Regions from separate parts of the Shewanella baltica genome, predicted to be linked through region 1. Evidence: riboswitches for the same ligand, from Rfam matches in the RefSeq annotation. Region 1 holds a riboswitch; the other holds the start of a gene.
The links. Region 1 has a riboswitch for thiamine pyrophosphate ahead of thiC (phosphomethylpyrimidine synthase ThiC). Riboswitches for the same ligand answer to the same signal wherever they lie in the genome.

Region 1 (9,010 bases):
TGGTCGAGAACGGCACCTGATAACGATTTAGTGGCTATGTTGGCATCCCAGCAGGCCAAACTGTTGTTTCCAGCAAGCGATACTGAGCCCGCTGTGCCCATTTATCATAATGCCTTAGATACGGTTTTAGCTGAGCCGGCGCTCTCGAACGCACAAGCCTTTTTAGCACCAGCGCAATCTACAGTGATAGCAGAACTAATGCCGAGCCAAGTGGTGATTTTAGATGCGACCTGGCAGGAGGCACGTAAGATGCTGCGCCAGAGCCCCTATCTGAAAACGGCTGCACGAGTCAGTTTGCCGCCACTTATGCCTGAATCCGCCTTTATATTGCGGCGTAATCAGCAAGAAGGGGGCTTGTGCACCGCAGAATGCATTATTGCGCTTTGGCGCCAGTGTGGCAGAGCAGAACAAGCGACGCTATTAGCGTCGCTATTTACTGAATTGAATAGCCGTACTTGATTGCGATGTTCGAGAGAACGTTTGAGGAAGTGCTTGAATAGATAATTAACGACTTTCAGCTTTGACCCACAGATAAATCACCGTCAGTTAAATAAGAGCCAGTTAAATCACCATCAGGTAAATCATATTCATTTAAATAACAGTCAGATAAATACACAGAAAGTGACTCATGGCACCGCCAAGCACGAACAAATGCCAAATGGCATGGTTAAATGGAATGCGTTTCCCGACGTAGAACACCACCCCTAAAGTGTAAAATAACCCGCCTAAGATCAATAGATTGAAACCCAACTCCGACATGGCCGCCGTTAAATCGCCCATCACAGTGACACATAGCCAACCCATGGCGAGATACAAGACTAAGCTTAACTTTTTGAATTTGTGAATAAATAGCGTCTTAAATAGGATCCCACCAATCGCAAGCGACCAAATCGCTGTTAAAATCACTATCGATTGCGTCCCCTGTAGGCTTATCAGCATCAAAGGTGTGTAAGTTCCTGCAATCAAGCAGTAAATTGCGCAGTGATCGGCGATCTTAAGTTTATGTTTCCAGCCTGAATGGCTAACGCTGTGGTATAAGGTCGAGCATAGAAAAAGCACAATGATGCTCGCACCATAAATGGCAACGCCTGTTAGTTGAATTGGCGTTAGATGATCTTGCCCTTTGAGTAACATCAGTACCAATGCCGCTATGCCTGCGATGACGCCTAAGCCATGGGATACACTATTAGCGATTTCTTCTTTAATACTATACGGCCCAGACTTAGCAGGGATGTTAGCTGGGTTTTGTTGTTCGACAACACTTTGACTCGACATGGTAGATACACACTCGCAAACGATAATGACTGAGTCTATCAGTTAGGAAAATAAATCACCATATTTAAGCGTACACTTGTAAGCTTAAATTTGTGACTGGCTACTGTTGTTTTCATCTTTTATCTTTTTTACGCCGTCTTGCATTCCCGTCAGCGTATCGCATTGATGATGTTATCCGCTTTAAGACGTAAGAGTTAGCAAGCATTTTCCCATCAATTTAGCGCGATTGTGATCTCAATTCCCAGCCTTATTTGTCTCGACTGACAAGTGTCTTACTAAGCATTGGCGTAAGCACTGCGCTTGTAACGTGTTGCATTCGCGTTGAACTTTACCCTGTTTGCCTCCTCTAATCTGCGTTGAGCACTCGCAAGTAAATGCAATCATTGGATAATTCTCTTTCAATATTCAGCAACTCGATATTGAATTTGAGTGCAATTGTTCCACGTTAAGCATCATCGAAATCAATTGAGACTACACAAAACCTAAGGATGGATTTTGCCTTTTCAACGTCAACCCAAAGCCGTGCCTTTATTGACAGTATCTCCTACAGCAATAGCGATTGGAGATGATGCTGATAGTGATTTGCCTATTTCGGTCACATCGTCATCGGTCACATCGCCAGAATGCGAGACTTTTATTGCATTTGATGATCACCTCAGTGATCAGGGTGATGCTTTGGCATCTGAGTCTAAATTAGAATCCCAATTTGAACTGTCTTGTACGTTACAAACCTATGCTCAGGCATTGGGGGCGGGATCCGTTTTACGTGCTCGTCAGCCGTATTTCAAAGGATTAAGTCTACTTTTTTTTGTGCTCTTAGTGCATTCGTGTTTATTCTTACTTATCTGCATTTTGTGGCGCCCACAGTTAAATCTCTTTGGATTAACGGAAACAGAAAGCCGGGGCCCTAAAGTGACGGCGCTCAAAGCTTATTTTATTTATGCTCCCGCGGTAGAGAAGGCTGAAAGCGCTGCGCTAGAAACAGAGAGCAAGGCCGAGGATAAGACTGAGATGACAAGTTCTGTTACGCCTACAACTGTTCCCACGCCTACAACTCAAGTTAAGCCTATGCCAATATTTGAAAAGGTCGTGCCTGAAAAAGTAGATCAGGGAAAAGTGAAGCCAGATACGGTTAAACCTGACATCACTCAATCGAGCCAATCTCAATCAAGTGCCCCAAGTGAAGTACAGCCCGCGGAAGCGACGGCAAAAAAGCCAACAAATATGTTTGATGCCACAGAAATTAAGACGCAGCTTGGCGCTCAGAGTTCGCCTGCAGCAGAAGGTGAGAGCACAATAGCGACAAGCTCAAGCATGAGTTTATTCACCCAGCAATATTTTGAACGTCAGCGCGAGCAAGCGCTCGATGATCTCGTCATTGAACAGGCCGATAAATTCACCCGGAAATCGAATATGAGTGAAATGAGCCCTGAGATGGAAGTGTTATTTGTCCCTAACGCCGATGATTTCGGTGGCACAACGAGTCTAGATTTACCCTTAGATCCAAATCGTATTGTGCGTAAAGGGGATACTTGTTATCGCGTGGTACAATTGGGGACTCAAGTCAATCCTTACGCAGAAAATTTAGGCTTCCCATTTGACTGCAGTGGCAAAAAAATCAATCAAGCTATTGATGATGCCATTCAATCTCGATTAAATAAAATGATGCTCAAACCCCATAAATAGTGACTTTCTTTTATGATCTATTTTCATGCTAATTATAACTTTTTTAGTTTAATTTTATTTAATTAATTAAAAACAATAAATTATGAATCTTTATTTTGGATTGGTATTTAAGGCTTTTAATTACTTTTTTCCTTGTTTGTTGCTGCCGCTTCTGTCTATACTGCGCACTCATCTTGTCGGAGTGCCTCTTGGCTGAGACCGTTTATTCGGGATCCGTTGAACCTGATCAGGTTAAAACCTGCGAAGGAAACAAGCGTAATAACACATATTAAATCGCCAAAATAGACGGCTTGAACACCTGTTAACTCAGCAGTGTTTTAAGCCTTAATGTTTAGATTTAATTGTTATTGAGCAGGGTAACTCAATTTTTGAAGCCAGTGTTGGTCACAAAAATTGATTGCCATGCCCAGCTATCAACAACTCAATTCTCCAGACAAGCAACTCCATTTTTTAACGTGAGATTGCTTATGTCCAGTTCAAACCAAAACCCAGCTGTAGCTGCCAATGCGATAGAAATCACAGCGTCAGAATCGACAATCCCTAATAAATCGACAGTGCCTAATAAATCGGCTGAGTCTAGTCAATCAATCGTGCCTAAGGCGCCGAGTCGCCGCGAAACCCGCGCGCAGGCCCAAGCCTTTATCGATACGTTAGCGCCGCTGCAACATCCTAATTCACAAAAGATTTACCTCGAAGGTTCAAGTGCCGATATTCGCGTTGGCATGCGGCAAATCCTGCAGACTGACACCCTTGTCGGCGGTACAGATGATGCGCCTATCATGGAAAAAAATCCGCCAATACGCGTGTATGATTGCGCTGGACCTTATTCCGATCCTGAGGCCGATATCAATGTGCGTCTAGGCCTTGGTAAATTAAGACAAAACTGGATCCTAGCCCGCAACGACACAGAGCAATTACCCTGCGCGACCTCAGATTTTACCCAACAAAGACTCGCCGACGACGGTTTAGACCATCTGCGTTTTGAGGCAGGTTCGAGTGCAATTGTCCGCCCACGCAGAGCGCTGCAGGGTAAACGAGTCAGTCAATTACACTATGCCCGTCAAGGGATTATCACGCCCGAAATGGAATATGTGGCGATCCGCGAGAACATGGCACTTGCGCAGGTACAGGATGAAATTCTTAATCGTAAAGCCAAGGGTGAAGCTTTTGGTGCCTTAGTCGGCGAGCCGATTACCGCCGAATTTGTCCGCTCTGAAGTCGCCCGTGGCCGCGCGATTATTCCGCTGAATATTAACCATCCCGAAGCCGAACCTATGATCATAGGGCGTAACTTTTTGGTGAAAGTGAATGCCAATATTGGTAATTCTGCGGTGACGTCATCCATCGAGGAAGAAGTGGAAAAGCTCGTCTGGTCAACCCGTTGGGGTGCAGATACGGTCATGGATTTATCCACGGGTCGTTATATTCACGAGACCCGCGAGTGGATCATCCGTAACTCGCCAGTGCCCATTGGCACAGTGCCGATTTATCAAGCGCTGGAGAAAGTGAACGGCGTGGCAGAGGATTTAACCTGGGAAGTGTTCCGCGATACCTTGATTGAACAAGCTGAGCAAGGTGTTGATTACTTTACCATTCATGCTGGTGTGCTGCTTCGCTACGTGCCGATGACGGCTAAACGCGTCACTGGGATCGTTTCCCGCGGCGGTTCAATCATGGCCAAATGGTGCCTGAGCCACCATAAGGAAAACTTCCTCTACAGCCATTTTCGTGAGATCTGTGAGCTTTGCGTCGCCTACGATGTATCCCTGTCTTTAGGTGATGGTATGCGTCCAGGCTCAATTGCTGACGCCAATGATGCCGCCCAGTTTGCAGAGCTTGAAACCTTAGGTGAGCTAGTCAAAATCGCATGGGAATACGACGTACAAACCATTATCGAAGGGCCGGGACATATCCCGATGCAACTCATTAAAGAGAACATGGACAAGCAGTTAGCTCACTGCGATGAAGCGCCGTTTTACACGCTTGGCCCGCAAATCACCGATATCGCACCTGGGTATGATCATTTCACCTCCGGCATAGGCGCGGCCATGATCGCTTGGTACGGCTGCGCTATGTTGTGTTATGTCACGCCAAAAGAACACTTAGGATTACCGAATAAACAAGATGTTAAGCAAGGTTTGATTGCTTATAAGATTGCCGCCCACGCCGCCGATGTGGCGAAAGGTCATCCGAGTGCGCAAATTCGTGATAATGCGCTGGCAAAGGCGCGGTTTGAATTCCGCTGGGAAGATCAATATAACTTAGGACTCGATCCTGAAACCGCACGTGCTTATCACGATGAATCTTTACCGCAGGAATCCGCTAAAGTCGCGCATTTTTGCTCTATGTGCGGCCCTAAATTTTGTTCGATGAAAATCACCCAAGATGTGCGCGCCTATGCCGCTGGCTTAGAGGCGGCACAAGCGAAGGCGGATCAAGTTGAAGCTGCTGACCAAGCCATGCAAGTCACAGTCAAGACGCCGCAGGAGTTGGAAGCGGCTATGGCGCTAAAATCGGCACAATTTGCTGCTTCGGGCGCCGAGATCTATCACGTGAAAGACAAGCTCGTCGCCGAAGCTGAGGAAGCCTAATTATGTTGGGTATTCATGGGGATAATGCGCCCATGAATACCGAGCGTCCCGCGTTTGTTTGGACCATAGCTGGTTCAGACAGTGGCGGCGGTGCCGGTATTCAGGCGGACTTGGCGACAATTCAAGATTTGGGCTGTCACGGTTGCAGCGTGATCACCACAGTGACGGCGCAAAGCTCAGTGGCGGTCATTTTAGTCGAGCCCGTATCAGCGGCGATGTTAATGGCTCAGCTGACGACTCTACTTTCCGACTTGCCACCCAAAGCAATTAAAATCGGCTTACTGGCAGATCAAACTCAAGTGGCATTGCTGGCAGATTGGATCGCGAGTTTTAAAATCCACTATCCATCTGTGCCTGTGATTGTCGATCCTGTGATGGTCGCCAGTTGTGGCGATGCATTAGCAGTCGATAACTGTCAGGATATAAAAAGTGCGGCCAAATCAGCCTTAGATTTTAAGCCTTTCAAAGGTTTAATCGAACTTATCACGCCCAATGTGCTTGAACTTGGGCGGTTAACTCACAGTGATGTTTCAACGAAAGCGCAATTCGCTGCCGCGGCACTGGCTTTATCCCAGAGCCTTGATTGCAGTGTGCTCGCTAAAGGTGGCGATGTGAGCTTTGGTTGCACTGACATTCTTGCTGATACTCATGCTCAAACTCAGACTAACGCTCATGATATCGCTTACAAGAGTAATGGCTGGGATCTTGAGCTTGCCGAGGATTATCTAGTTTGTCGTCAAGTGCGCGCGAGCTCTAAACTGCATCAAAATGGGCGCTTCTGGTTAGCCAGCCAGCGGGTTAATACCCGTCATAACCATGGTAGTGGCTGTACTTTGTCATCGGCCATTGCCGCCGTGTTAGCGCAGGGTTTTGTATTGCAAGATGCGGTGGTGGTTGCGAAAGCCTATGTGAGTCAAGGCTTAAGCGCGGCGATTGGTTTAGGGCAAGGTCCAGGGCCGTTGGCCCGTAAGGGTTGGCCTAATAACTTGTCCCGCTATGCCAAGATAAATCTGTGTGATGGCAATTTTATTCGTCATCACCTCAATCGACATCTTGACGTTAGAAGTGATTTAGTTGCAACAGTTTTATCCGCAACAGATCAGGCAACCGCTCAGGTAAGAATAGCCTCGACGCCACCTCAAAATATTTTATCCCACGGTTTTAAAGTGCTCGATGCCGATCTTGGTGTTTACCCTGTGGTGAGTGACTTAACCATGCTGGAGGGTTTGTTAGCTGCGGGCGTTAAAACCCTGCAGTTACGGATAAAAACCGACATCAGCGAATTGACTAGTGCAGCGCCAGCCGAATTTAATTTAGGCAAGTCTGCGCTAAGTCGATGTGAGTCAGGCAAATCTAAGTCAGGCGAACCAGAGTTAATTGGCTCCGAATTAGAAGCACAAATTCAAATGGCCATTGCCTTAGGCAAGCATTTTAATGCACAGCTTTTTATTAATGATCACTGGCAGTTAGCGATAAAATACCATGCCTTCGGGGTACATTTAGGCCAAGAAGATCTCGCCGTTACTGACTTAGCGGCCATTCAAGCCGCGGGGCTCGCGCTAGGCATATCGAGCCACAGTTATTTCGAGTTGCTATTGGCGCACCAATACTCGCCATCCTACATAGCGCTTGGGCATATATTCCCAACCACAACGAAGCAAATGCCTTCGGCGCCCCAAGGGCTCGCAAAACTTAAACACTATGTGGCGTTACTCCAAGATCATTATCCCTTGGTCGCCATTGGCGGTATTGACTTAACAAATCTGGCAAAGGTGAAAGCTACAGGGGTTGGCAATATTGCTGTGGTGCGCGCAATAACGAAAGCTAAGGATCCGTTAGCCGCGTTTGCAGAGCTGAGCCAAGCTTGGGAGCAATGTAGCTTGTCTGAAGAACTGGCTGTAAAGCATGAGTTGGGTGCTAAGCATGAGTAAAAACCCACCGCTTCCTCACGCAGAGGTTCTTTGCGGTCATATACACAGCGACAATGAACACTGCGGCCATACACTCAGTGATGCCGATTTCATGCGTTATTCTCGGCAAGTCTTATTGCCTGAAGTCGGTGAGGCTGGGCAATTGCAACTGGTCGACGCCAGCGTTGTTATTATCGGTCTTGGCGGTTTAGGGCAATTGGCGGCGCAATATCTGGCCTGTGCAGGTATTGGTCGCTTGACCTTAATCGATATGGATAAGGTTGAAGTATCAAATCTGCCAAGACAATTGTTATTCAACGATGCCGATATTGGACTCAATAAGGCGCGAGTTGCCAAGCAAAAGCTCAATGGCATAGCACCGCATTGCACTGTTACTGCCTATGAAACAGCATTTAATGCTGCGACATCGGCTTATCATTTGGCGGATATTTTACAAATAAAACAACAAGGTAAAAGAGTTCTTGTACTTGACTGCACCGATAACTTTGCGACTCGCCAAGCCATTAATCGCAGCTGTATCGAAGCGGCTTTACCTTTAGTCAGCGCGTCAATCGCGGCATTTAGCGGCCAATTGTTCGCGGTCGACCAAATGCAGTTCCCCTCTGGTGGTTGTTATCACTGTATTTTCCCCGCGCAGACGAGAGTGTCGCAGAGCTGCAGTACCCAAGGCGTACTCGGGCCGAGCGTAGGCGTCATGGCGTCAATGCAATCTTTGGTGGCCATGAAACTCTTGCTGAATATGGATAGATGTGATGAATCGAAAAGCGCCTTGTTGGGGCGTTTTTGGCGCTTCGACGCTAAATCACTTTCATGGACAGCGGCGACATTAACGCGGGATCCCCATTGTGACGTATGTGGTCCAAAAGAGGTTCGTTCATCATCCGATAAGCTCAGCAAACTATAAAGTATGGAGGTTTGATATGATTTTAATTCACATAAATAATGTCCCGCAGCCATTAACGGAACCGACTTCACTCGCGGCGGTGATCCTCGCGCAAGATATAGCCCTCGATTCGGTCGCTATCGTGTTGAATGCAGAGGTGGTTCCGCGTAATAGCTGGCAATCGATTCTCTGCCAACATGAAGATAAATTAGAACTTTTTTCAGCTGTAGCGGGAGGCTAGTATGTTAACGATTGCCGATGTGGAGTTTGAATCACGGTTATTTACCGGAACGGGAAAATTCAGCAATAGCCAAGTGATGCTTGAGGCGATAACGGCTTCAAAATCGCAGTTAGTGACAGTTGCGATGAAAAGAATTGATTTTAAAATTGGGCTTGATGATTTACTCACGCCGTTACGTCAAGCGGGTGTACGGCTATTGCCTAACACTTCGGGGGCGAGAAACGCCAAGGAAGCGGTGTTTGCGGCTGAGCTTGCCCGTGAAATGCTGGGAACTCATTGGATTAAGCTCGAAATCCACCCGGATCCTAAGTACCTAATGCCCGATGCGATAGAAACCTTAGAGGCGGCCAGAATTCTCTGTGAGAAAGGCTTTATCGTATTGCCCTACGTGCATGCCGATCCT
Region 2 (9,010 bases), 710 kb from region 1:
GTCTTTTGGCTGACCTTGGATGATCTTCTTGCCAGAGAACATGGCTGAAATAATCCCAGGTTGACGTTTAACTTCGGTATAAACCACTGCGAATACATGCAGTAAAATCAGTAGCATAAGTAGATAAACCGCATAAACGTGAACTTCACCGGCAAGTCCCTTCAGCGGTTTAAGCGCATCCGCTTTCTCGGTATTCACCCCAGTGGCATCATAGGGTTTTAAGCTTGCTGGATCGACATTGGTATCGGCCAGATAGCTTTGTACTGCACTACCCAATGGCGGGTAGTAAATATCTGTTCCTGCGCGTAAAAGCCCAGTTACCATGATAGTAACTAACAGCAGCATAATGCCGAGGACAGCAAATTTGCCTTTAGGATTATGGCCTAAATACTGCGGATTTTTACCCGCGGCCAGTTCTGACTTATAGGTCATTAACTCATTTTTGCTATTGGCATTGGGAAACATATGGCTGAAACGCGCATATTTGTTACCGACAAAACCCCACACAAGGCGAATGATGAGGTTGATTGCAAACGCATATCCTATGCATACGTGTAAAGTTTTTAAGCCAATTTTGCCGGTTAACTCAGTGATGCCCAACTCAGTGCGATACATCATGATGCCACCCACTAATATGAGTGCGAGCACGAGAATGACATTTATCCAATGGAATAATCGAGTCGGTTTGTCCCACACAGGGTAGGATTTGACTTCAAGCGCGGTGGGTTTACTGCTGGACATGGAATTTCCTTATTTTTTGTGTTGATATGATCTTACGCTTTTATCTAAAAATTTCAGTAATTTTTTTCAGTTTCAATTAAGACTTCTGATTGATAGTGGATTCAACGAAAGTGTTAGAAGTTTTTGATTTGCGTACGGTAAATATTTTTCACGTAAGTCTTTTTAATCTGTTTTATCTAATGCTAATATCGTCACCACGATAGACTTGGAAGTCTATTGAACGGATGTTGAAGTTGTATTGAGAGGATCTTAGGTTCTCAAAGTGAATAATCGTTAATCAGACAGGGAGTGAGCAGGATGTTCAAAATATTACATTGGATTGTAGTGTCACGATCGCAAGTATTAATGGAACTGCTAGCAGGACGTTGGCCACAGGAGTTTCTCGTTAAGTTGACGCAAGTCAGCCCAGATGAGATGTGTGAACAAATCAAGGATAATCATGCCTCCATGGTAGTGATTGATTTAGCGACTGTTGATCTTCAAAAAGCCCATCAATTTCAGCGTTTACTTGCCCGTGAACAACCAAGTGTACGAGTCGTCTATTTACAATTCCCTAAACAAGTGGATGCGCGCTTTTTAATGCAAGCAGCCACAACCGCAGGGGTGTTTTATCTCGATGCGGGTTTAACTGAGATTAGCCTAGGATTCTCGAATATTTTACGAGGACATAGGGTGATCCCAATTCAACTCGTCAATGGGGTGAACGATGACTTTGGTTTGTTCGAGGATACTGAACCGCTGACGATTCGTGAGCGAGAAGTATTACAAGCACTCTTAACGGGTAGTACTAACTTAGATATTGCCAATCAGTTGTTTGTCAGTGAAAGCACGATAAAAACCCATTTGTACCGAGTATTCCGTAAGATAGGTGTGTCGAGCCGTGGTCAAGCGATCGCGTGGGCGCAGACCTATTTGCACGATGTGGTGGTTTAAGTCTGTATAAGCACTGATATAAGACACTGATTTAGCAAGGGAATACTGATCTAGACATAGATGTGTGCGTTTAGAGATTAGTACCTAAGTTAAGTGTTATCTCAGAAATGATAAAAGGGGCTTTTGCCCCTTTTGTTTTTCTTAAAACCTGTCTAATCAAAACGTTAAATTAACGTCCTAACCAAGCCGCGAGTTTAGTCTTGTCGCTAATCGCTAGGGCGACAGTGTCCTTCGGCGCGGCAGTTATCATCAATTCACCCGTCATCAATTCATCCCGTCTAAACCAATGTAGATTCAAGGATTCACCCAGCGGATATTGCTGCAGCTGCGACTCAAATTGCGCGCTGACTTGCAAGTTATCGGCGGCGATTAAGATATCCCCCGCACTTAACCCCGCAAGGTGGGCAGGGCTGCCTTGGGTAACTGTCACCACTTTCAATCCCATCGGCGCCACTTGAGTTTTCGCGCCAAAGGCAATGTCATAACCTTTAGCTTGCCCGCCGCCCACATCCTGCGGACCTTGGCTGGCTCGAAGGTTAAACTCGACGCCAAATTCGGCGAGTAGCGCAGCCAGTGGAATATCATCGGTGTTATCTAAGTAGGCAAACAAATCGTGGCAATCACGGTCAAGGAGTCGCTCGACAATCGCTTGGTGACAGCCGTCAGTCGTGCCTTTGTCTTGCAGAGCATATTCCTGCCATAAAATCTGCATAACATGGTCGAGATTGTATTTGCCTTGGGTTTCACTGCGCAGGGTTAAATCTAAGTACAGCGCAAACAGCGCGCCTTTGGTGTAATAACTGATGATGGCGTTTTGCGCGTTTTCATCCTGCTTATAGAACTTAGTCCAGGCATTAAAGCTTGAATCTTTAACACTTTGTTTAAAGCGTCCTTGGCTGCGATAGACGCGAGTGAAGGTTTCACTCAGCATATCTAAATAGCTGTGTTCATCTACCAGTCCGGCGCGATAGGTAAGGAAGTCATCATAATAAGAGGTGATACCTTCATAGGCCCATAGCTGCGGCGTATAGGTTTCAGCCTCAAGTTTATAGGGTAAAAAGCACTCCGGCTTAATCCGCTTCACGTTCCAGCTGTGGAAATACTCGTGGCTGCACAGGGATAAATAAGTGCGATAGTCGTTATTAATTGGCGCATTGAGCGATAGCGGTAAGTCCTTGCGAGAACACATCAATGCGGTAGAAGCTCTGTGCTCTAACCCGCCAAAGCCATTGTCTAATACTGTGGTCATAAACAAATAACGTTTAAACGGCGCAGGCGTGCCGAAGAGATTGATTTGATACTCACAAATGGCTTTCAAGTCTTGGCAGAGCCTTGGCATGCAAGCGCGGTGGCGGCCATTGAGTACGATATCGTGTTGGACGCCGCAGGCATCGAAACTGGCTAAGGTAAATAAGCCCATTTCCACTGGATGATCGATAAGCTCGTCATAGCTTGTGGCACTAAATTGGCCGAAGGCAAAGTCGTCACCACTGATGCGGGTCATGCTGGTAGCGACGCGCCAATCACTTAATGTGGGCTCAGAGGGCGGTAACATAGTGACAGTGTGGGTTTGTTGTTCAAAACCGTGGGCGGATAAAAACACGCTACTGCCGTTAAAGAAGCCGTGGGTTGTGTCCAAATGCGCAGTGCGCACCGACAGATCCCAAGCATACACTTGATAAGTCAAAATGATTTCGCTGCTATTATTGTCAACCGACCAAGTTTGCTTATCTAGCTGTATGAGCTTGAGTGTTTGGCCATTAGCATCTTGTGCCTTGAGTTCAATGATATTTTTAGCAAAGTCGCGCACCATATAACTGCCAGGTAGCCAAGCGGGGAGGCTAAAGACCTGCACTGGCTTGGGCTGGGATAATGTCATAGTGACTGCGAATAAATGGGCTTTCGGATCGACGGGGATTATCTGGTAATGGATCATATTTATCCTGCAAAACCTGAGTGTTTTAATGGTGGCCATGCTGCCAAAAATGCCTGCAACTGGCAAATGAAAAGCAAAATATCTACAGACACAAAGTATTGAATTACTAGTATACTATGCCAACTAACCCAAGGAGGACGCCCCATGGCCGAAGAAACGATTTTCAGCAAAATTATTCGTCGCGAAATTCCCGCGGATATTCTGTATCAAGATGAACTTGTGACTGCCTTTAGAGACATTTCCCCTAAGGCGCCAACGCATATTTTGATTGTGCCGAATCACTTGATCCCAACGGCGAACGACATGAAAGCCTCTGATGAGCCGGTACTTGGCCGTATGATGACGGTTGCGGCTAAATTGGCGGCGGAAGCGGGTATCGCTAAAGATGGCTACCGACTGATCATGAACTGCAATCAACACGGTGGACAAGAAGTCTATCACATTCATTTCCACCTTGTGGGCGGGGAGCCTCTGGGGCCCATGTTGAGCCAAGGAAAATGAAGGTCAATTCGGATTTTTTCCCGTTGACCCAAATGGCTCAGCGGTTTGTGGATCAATTAGCTCAGTGTCGTCGCCTCGGTTTAACGGTACTGGAGGCGAGTGAGCATCATGTGTTGATTGAGTTACCCTACAGCACTGAATTAATTGGGTATCCCGATACCGGTGTTATCCATGGTGGGGTGATCACTACTTTAATGGATACCGCGTGTGGTAGTGCAGTCGTGAGCGCAATTTTCCATAAATTCAAACTATTAGAAATATCACCTACGCTCGATTTGCGGGTGGACTACATGAAGCCGGCTCAGCCCCATAAGCCTGTATTTGGTTTTGCAGAATGCTATAAGTTGTCTTCTAATATTGCTTTTACCCGTGCAATTGCTTACCAAGACAGTATTGACGATCCCATCGCCCATGCCGTCGGCTCTTTTATGCGGATAAGCCCTGAAATGGTCGGTGATGCCTTTAGGCAAGCGTTAATGGGTGACGCCGTGCCTGCGATAGGAGAGTGTGATGAGCGCAAATAATTCGATACTAGATGCCGCCAGTAAAACTCAAAACGCACAGGTTAAAGCGCCTATTGATGTGCAAGGCATAGTTAAACGCGCCACTGAACTTAATGATTTTGGCCATTTACTTGAGCACGTTCCCTATGCCAAATTTATTGGCATGAAGGTGGAGCGTTTTGGTGATGAACTGATTTTTAAATTGCCCGCTAAAGACGACAATATCGGTAATCCTGTGTTGCCAGCGATTCATGGCGGCGTCATTGCAGGTTTTATGGAGATGTCGGCGATAGTGCAGTTAATGGTCTTTATGCAAACAGCCAAAGTACCTAAAGTGGTTGATTTTTCAATCGACTATTTACGTGCAGGACTGCATAAAGATAGCTTTGCTGAATGTCGTATTACCCGTCAGGGGCGACGAGTGGCCAACGTGAATATCGATTGTTGGCAAACCAATCGTAAGCAGCTCATCGCTACGGCACGGGCGCACTTTCTGATTGATTAACTCGTTTTATTGAGATGTTCGAGTGATGATTAAGTCTGTCTTGTTAAGCATAAGTTCAGCACAGTTCGATTAGCTTGTCGTTTAATGGGAAATGGTGCGCGCTGGCCGCGCATTTTGTCGCGTGACTGGGAGAAAGAGATGAAACAAATTTATACAGGACTATTATTGGCCGCGGTGCTGACCTTAGGCGCTTGTGCCTCACATACCGCAGGTATTTCAGTGAGTTCGCTTGGTGAAACCCGTGTCGATAATACCAGTTTTGCCCGAGATATTGGAGTTGAAAGTGTGGATGCACGCCGAGTTGGCGATTTAGTGCAGGGCTCAGCGCTGATTGTTAGCAAATCATCAACTGACATGCGTGTGCAGTATAAATTCACTTGGTACGATGCCAGCGGCTACACCATAGAAGATGAAGCGACGAGCTGGAAATCGGTCAAGCTGCATGGCAAGCAACAATTGCAAGTCGCCGCCGTGGCGCCCAATGCCCAAGCGGTTAAATTTGATGTGTACGTGCGCGAAACCTTTTCGAATTAAGCGGTGAGCTCGCCCAGAGAATGCCAGCTATGCTGGCATTTTTCATTTTATGAGGTAAATGTGTCATCCCATCCTATTACTCATGTATACTAGGCGTCGCCAAGGGGTGTTTGCAGCGAATGAATTTACGTTAATTACTGCAAACTGAGATGTCAGTTGACGAACCCTTAGAACCTGATCCGGCTAATACCGGCGTAGGAATGGGCCAATCAACAGCACACTTCTGAATCGCTTATTCGTTGCCGGATCTCAAACTATGTATTTGAGGTCCTATGTTAAACAGTAAAACGCTAAACAGTAACACGTCAAAACGCCATTCCCCGTTTTCAACCATCACACCCAGCTTGTTTTTAACCCGAGCGCCGCTGGCGTTAGCCATTGCTACCGCGCTGAGCACTTCTGCATTTGCACAAACCGACGCTATCGATAAACCCGATCCCAGCACTGAGATGGAAGTCATGGTAGTGACGGCGGATTTTCGCAGTTCAAGCTTAGAAAAAATGCCCTCCAGCATTACCGTTATCGACAGTCAAAAAATTCAAGATGAAAGCGCGCAGCACTTTGAAGATCTGCTTAATTCTATTGCCAATTTTAACTGGTCGGGTGGAAGTTCGCGGCCGAAATATTTTCAAATTCGCGGCGTAGGTGAGCAAGAGCAATACCAAGGCGCGCCTAATTCTTCTGTGGGTTACATCATAGATGATATCGATTTATCCGGTATTGGCATGGTGTCGAGCATGTACGATCTACAACAGGTCGAAGTGTTACGCGGACCACAGGGCACACGTTATGGCGCGAATGCTTTAGCGGGACTGATTTATCTGAAAAGTAACGACCCCACCGATGTGTTTGAACATGGCGCAGAAGTCTCGTTAGGTGATGATGATTTACGTACGTTTAGCGGTTTCAGTTCTGGCCCATTAACGGATTCTGGCAAGCTGCTTTATCGCGTGTCACTGCAGCAACATCAACAGAATGGTTACCACGACAACCTCTATTTAGGTCGTGACGATACCAATGGCCGCGATGAGTTCAGCGGCCGCGCTAAGCTGCGCTGGTATGCGACTGACGATTTGCAGTTTGATTTAACTGTGCTGCACGCCGATTTTGATAATGGCTACGATGTGTGGAGTTTAACCAATTCTCCGACCCAGACGACATCGGATCAACCGGGTGTCGATAGCCAGCGCACCACAGGCGCAGGCTTTAAAGCGACCTATTCTGGCGCCGAAACCTTTGAGCTAACCTCGTTAACGTCCTTTGCTAATACCGATCACCATTACAGTTACGATGGCGATTGGTCGAACCCAGAGTATTGGGCTTCTAAGCAATGCAGTGATGACGATGGCAATCTGGCACCGTGCCAATATGATTATTTTTGGGATAAAACGGGCCAACGTAAAACCGTGTCGCAAGAGTTTCGCTTAAGTTCTACCGAGCAGGGCCGAATCTTTGCGGATAGCACAGATTGGTTGCTTGGTGTGTACGGCATGAATCTGAAAGAAGATAACCAATTGTATTCTGAGTACAATACTTTGCCGGATGAAGTCTTAGACTCTGAGTATGAAGCGACGAACTATGCCTTTTTTGGTCAGCTCGATACGGATCTGGGCTCAGATTATGCCTTATCTGTGGGCCTACGTTTAGAGCGCCGTAACAGCCATTACTCAGATACGAATAACGATAATTTCGACCCGAGTGAAACCATGTGGGGCGGTCATATTGCAGTGAGTAAAGTGCTGAATGACTCGCACAACGCTTATGTTCGTGTTGCACGCGGTTACAAGGCTGGCGGTTTCAACATGACTTTACCTGTCGAATTGAACGATAAAAAAGAGTTTAGTACTGAGACGCTTTATAACTATGAAATCGGCCTTAAATCCCATTGGTTAGCGGGGCTTATCGATACTAATTTGGCGCTGTTCTATATGGACAGGCAAGATCAACAGGTGGCGGCATCCCAGCAAGACCCTGATAAACCGCAGCGTTTTATCTTGTTCACCGAAAACGCTGGTAGTTCTAATAACTATGGTGCTGAGTTAGATGCGACCTGGTATGCCACGGATAATCTACAAATTTACTCAAGCTTAGGTTGGTTAGAAACAGCCTACGGTGATTACCAGTATCAGGATAAATACGGCACTGAGGTCGATTTAACTGGCCGCGATCTGGCTCATTCACCACACTTAACCTACAGCCTTGGCGGGACTTATCGTACCAATTCGGGCTGGTTTATTAACCTAAACCTGAGCGGTAAGAGTGAGTTTTACTACTCCGACAGCAATGAATCCCGCTCTGAGCCTTACACTATCGTCAATGCCCGTGTGGGTTATGAGGCGAGTGCATGGTCAGCCTATTTATGGGGCCGTAATTTGTTCAATGAAGAATACGGTGTGCGCGGCTTCTACTTCGGTAACGAGCCTGATAATGGCTGGGCTGAAAAGCAATATATTCGTTACGGCGATCCGCGTCAGATTGGCGTAACCTTTAACGTTAAGTTTATGTAAAAGCTGATGTAATGGCACATATCACTATGAGCCTATTGGGTTAACTCATGACTAAGCTGCAGTCCAGTGTAAGGGCTACAGCTTCTCTCAAATTTAAGGAATTAAAATGAAACTGACCGCAGAAATTAGCATGTATCCCTTCAATGAGAACTACCTCGATCCGATTAAGTGGTTCATTGGCCGGGTGGATAGCTATCCTCATATCGAGCGCGTGACCAATGCGATGGCAACACAAGTGTGCGGCGATTATTTAGATGTGATGACTATGCTGGCGACCGAGATGCAAGCCGCCCATGAGAAGTGGGGCAAGGCAGTATTTGTGTGTAAGTTTATCGGTGGTGAGCTTAATTTAGCCCACAGCGAATAACGCTTTACCGTCACATACGCGATAAATAGGCAGTGAGAACAACACAATGACAGATTTATGGTTAACCTTGGTCGAGAGTATGAATGCGGCCTTTGGTGAAGTCCATGTGATGACCGCATGGGAAGCCTTGGCGGTACTGCTAGCCATGGCATATCTACTGCTGGCGATGAAGGCGAGCGTCTGGTGCTGGGCGGCGGCCTTTGCCAGTACCGCCATTTACACTGTGTTGTTTTGGAAGGTGTCGTTACTGATGGAGTCAGTGCTGAATATCTATTATATGGTGATGGCGCTCTATGGATATTGGCTCTGGACCCAAGGCGGAGATAAACATCAAGGGGTAAAAGTGACCACTTGGCCGTTGAAAACCCACTTGAAACTGATCGCGGTGACGGGCGTTATTTCGCTATTAGTCGGTCACGGCATGGCAACGTATACCCAAGCCGCGTTCCCGTATTTAGATGCGGCCACGACCTGTTTTGCTGT

Region 2: linked by a shared signal. The riboswitch ahead of DYH48_RS11765 (TonB-dependent receptor) and the one ahead of thiC (phosphomethylpyrimidine synthase ThiC) in region 1 are both predicted to bind thiamine pyrophosphate.

The regions. Positions count from the first base shown of each region.
Region 1 covers NZ_UGYM01000002.1:1,909,821-1,918,830, forward strand. Annotated here, with positions in the region: gene DYH48_RS08605 (tRNA-uridine aminocarboxypropyltransferase) at 1-459, shown strand, start outside; gene trhA (PAQR family membrane homeostasis protein TrhA) at 592-1,275, opposite strand; gene DYH48_RS08615 (hypothetical protein) at 1,771-2,961, shown strand; TPP riboswitch at 3,129-3,227, shown strand; gene thiC (phosphomethylpyrimidine synthase ThiC) at 3,429-5,552, shown strand; gene DYH48_RS08625 (bifunctional hydroxymethylpyrimidine kinase/phosphomethylpyrimidine kinase) at 5,555-7,483, shown strand; gene DYH48_RS08630 (HesA/MoeB/ThiF family protein) at 7,476-8,387, shown strand; gene thiS (sulfur carrier protein ThiS) at 8,404-8,607, shown strand; gene DYH48_RS08640 (thiazole synthase) at 8,609-9,010, shown strand, end outside.
Region 2 covers NZ_UGYM01000002.1:2,615,201-2,624,210, reverse strand. Annotated here, with positions in the region: gene DYH48_RS11800 (cytochrome b/b6 domain-containing protein) at 1-741, opposite strand, end outside; gene DYH48_RS11795 (LuxR C-terminal-related transcriptional regulator) at 1,039-1,674, shown strand; gene DYH48_RS11790 (M61 family metallopeptidase) at 1,844-3,610, opposite strand; gene hinT (purine nucleoside phosphoramidase) at 3,755-4,111, shown strand; gene DYH48_RS11780 (PaaI family thioesterase) at 4,108-4,635, shown strand; gene DYH48_RS11775 (PaaI family thioesterase) at 4,622-5,119, shown strand; gene DYH48_RS11770 (YcfL family putative periplasmic lipoprotein) at 5,258-5,653, shown strand; TPP riboswitch at 5,746-5,871, shown strand; gene DYH48_RS11765 (TonB-dependent receptor) at 5,926-8,160, shown strand; gene DYH48_RS11760 (hypothetical protein) at 8,267-8,527, shown strand; gene pnuC (nicotinamide riboside transporter PnuC) at 8,574-9,010, shown strand, end outside.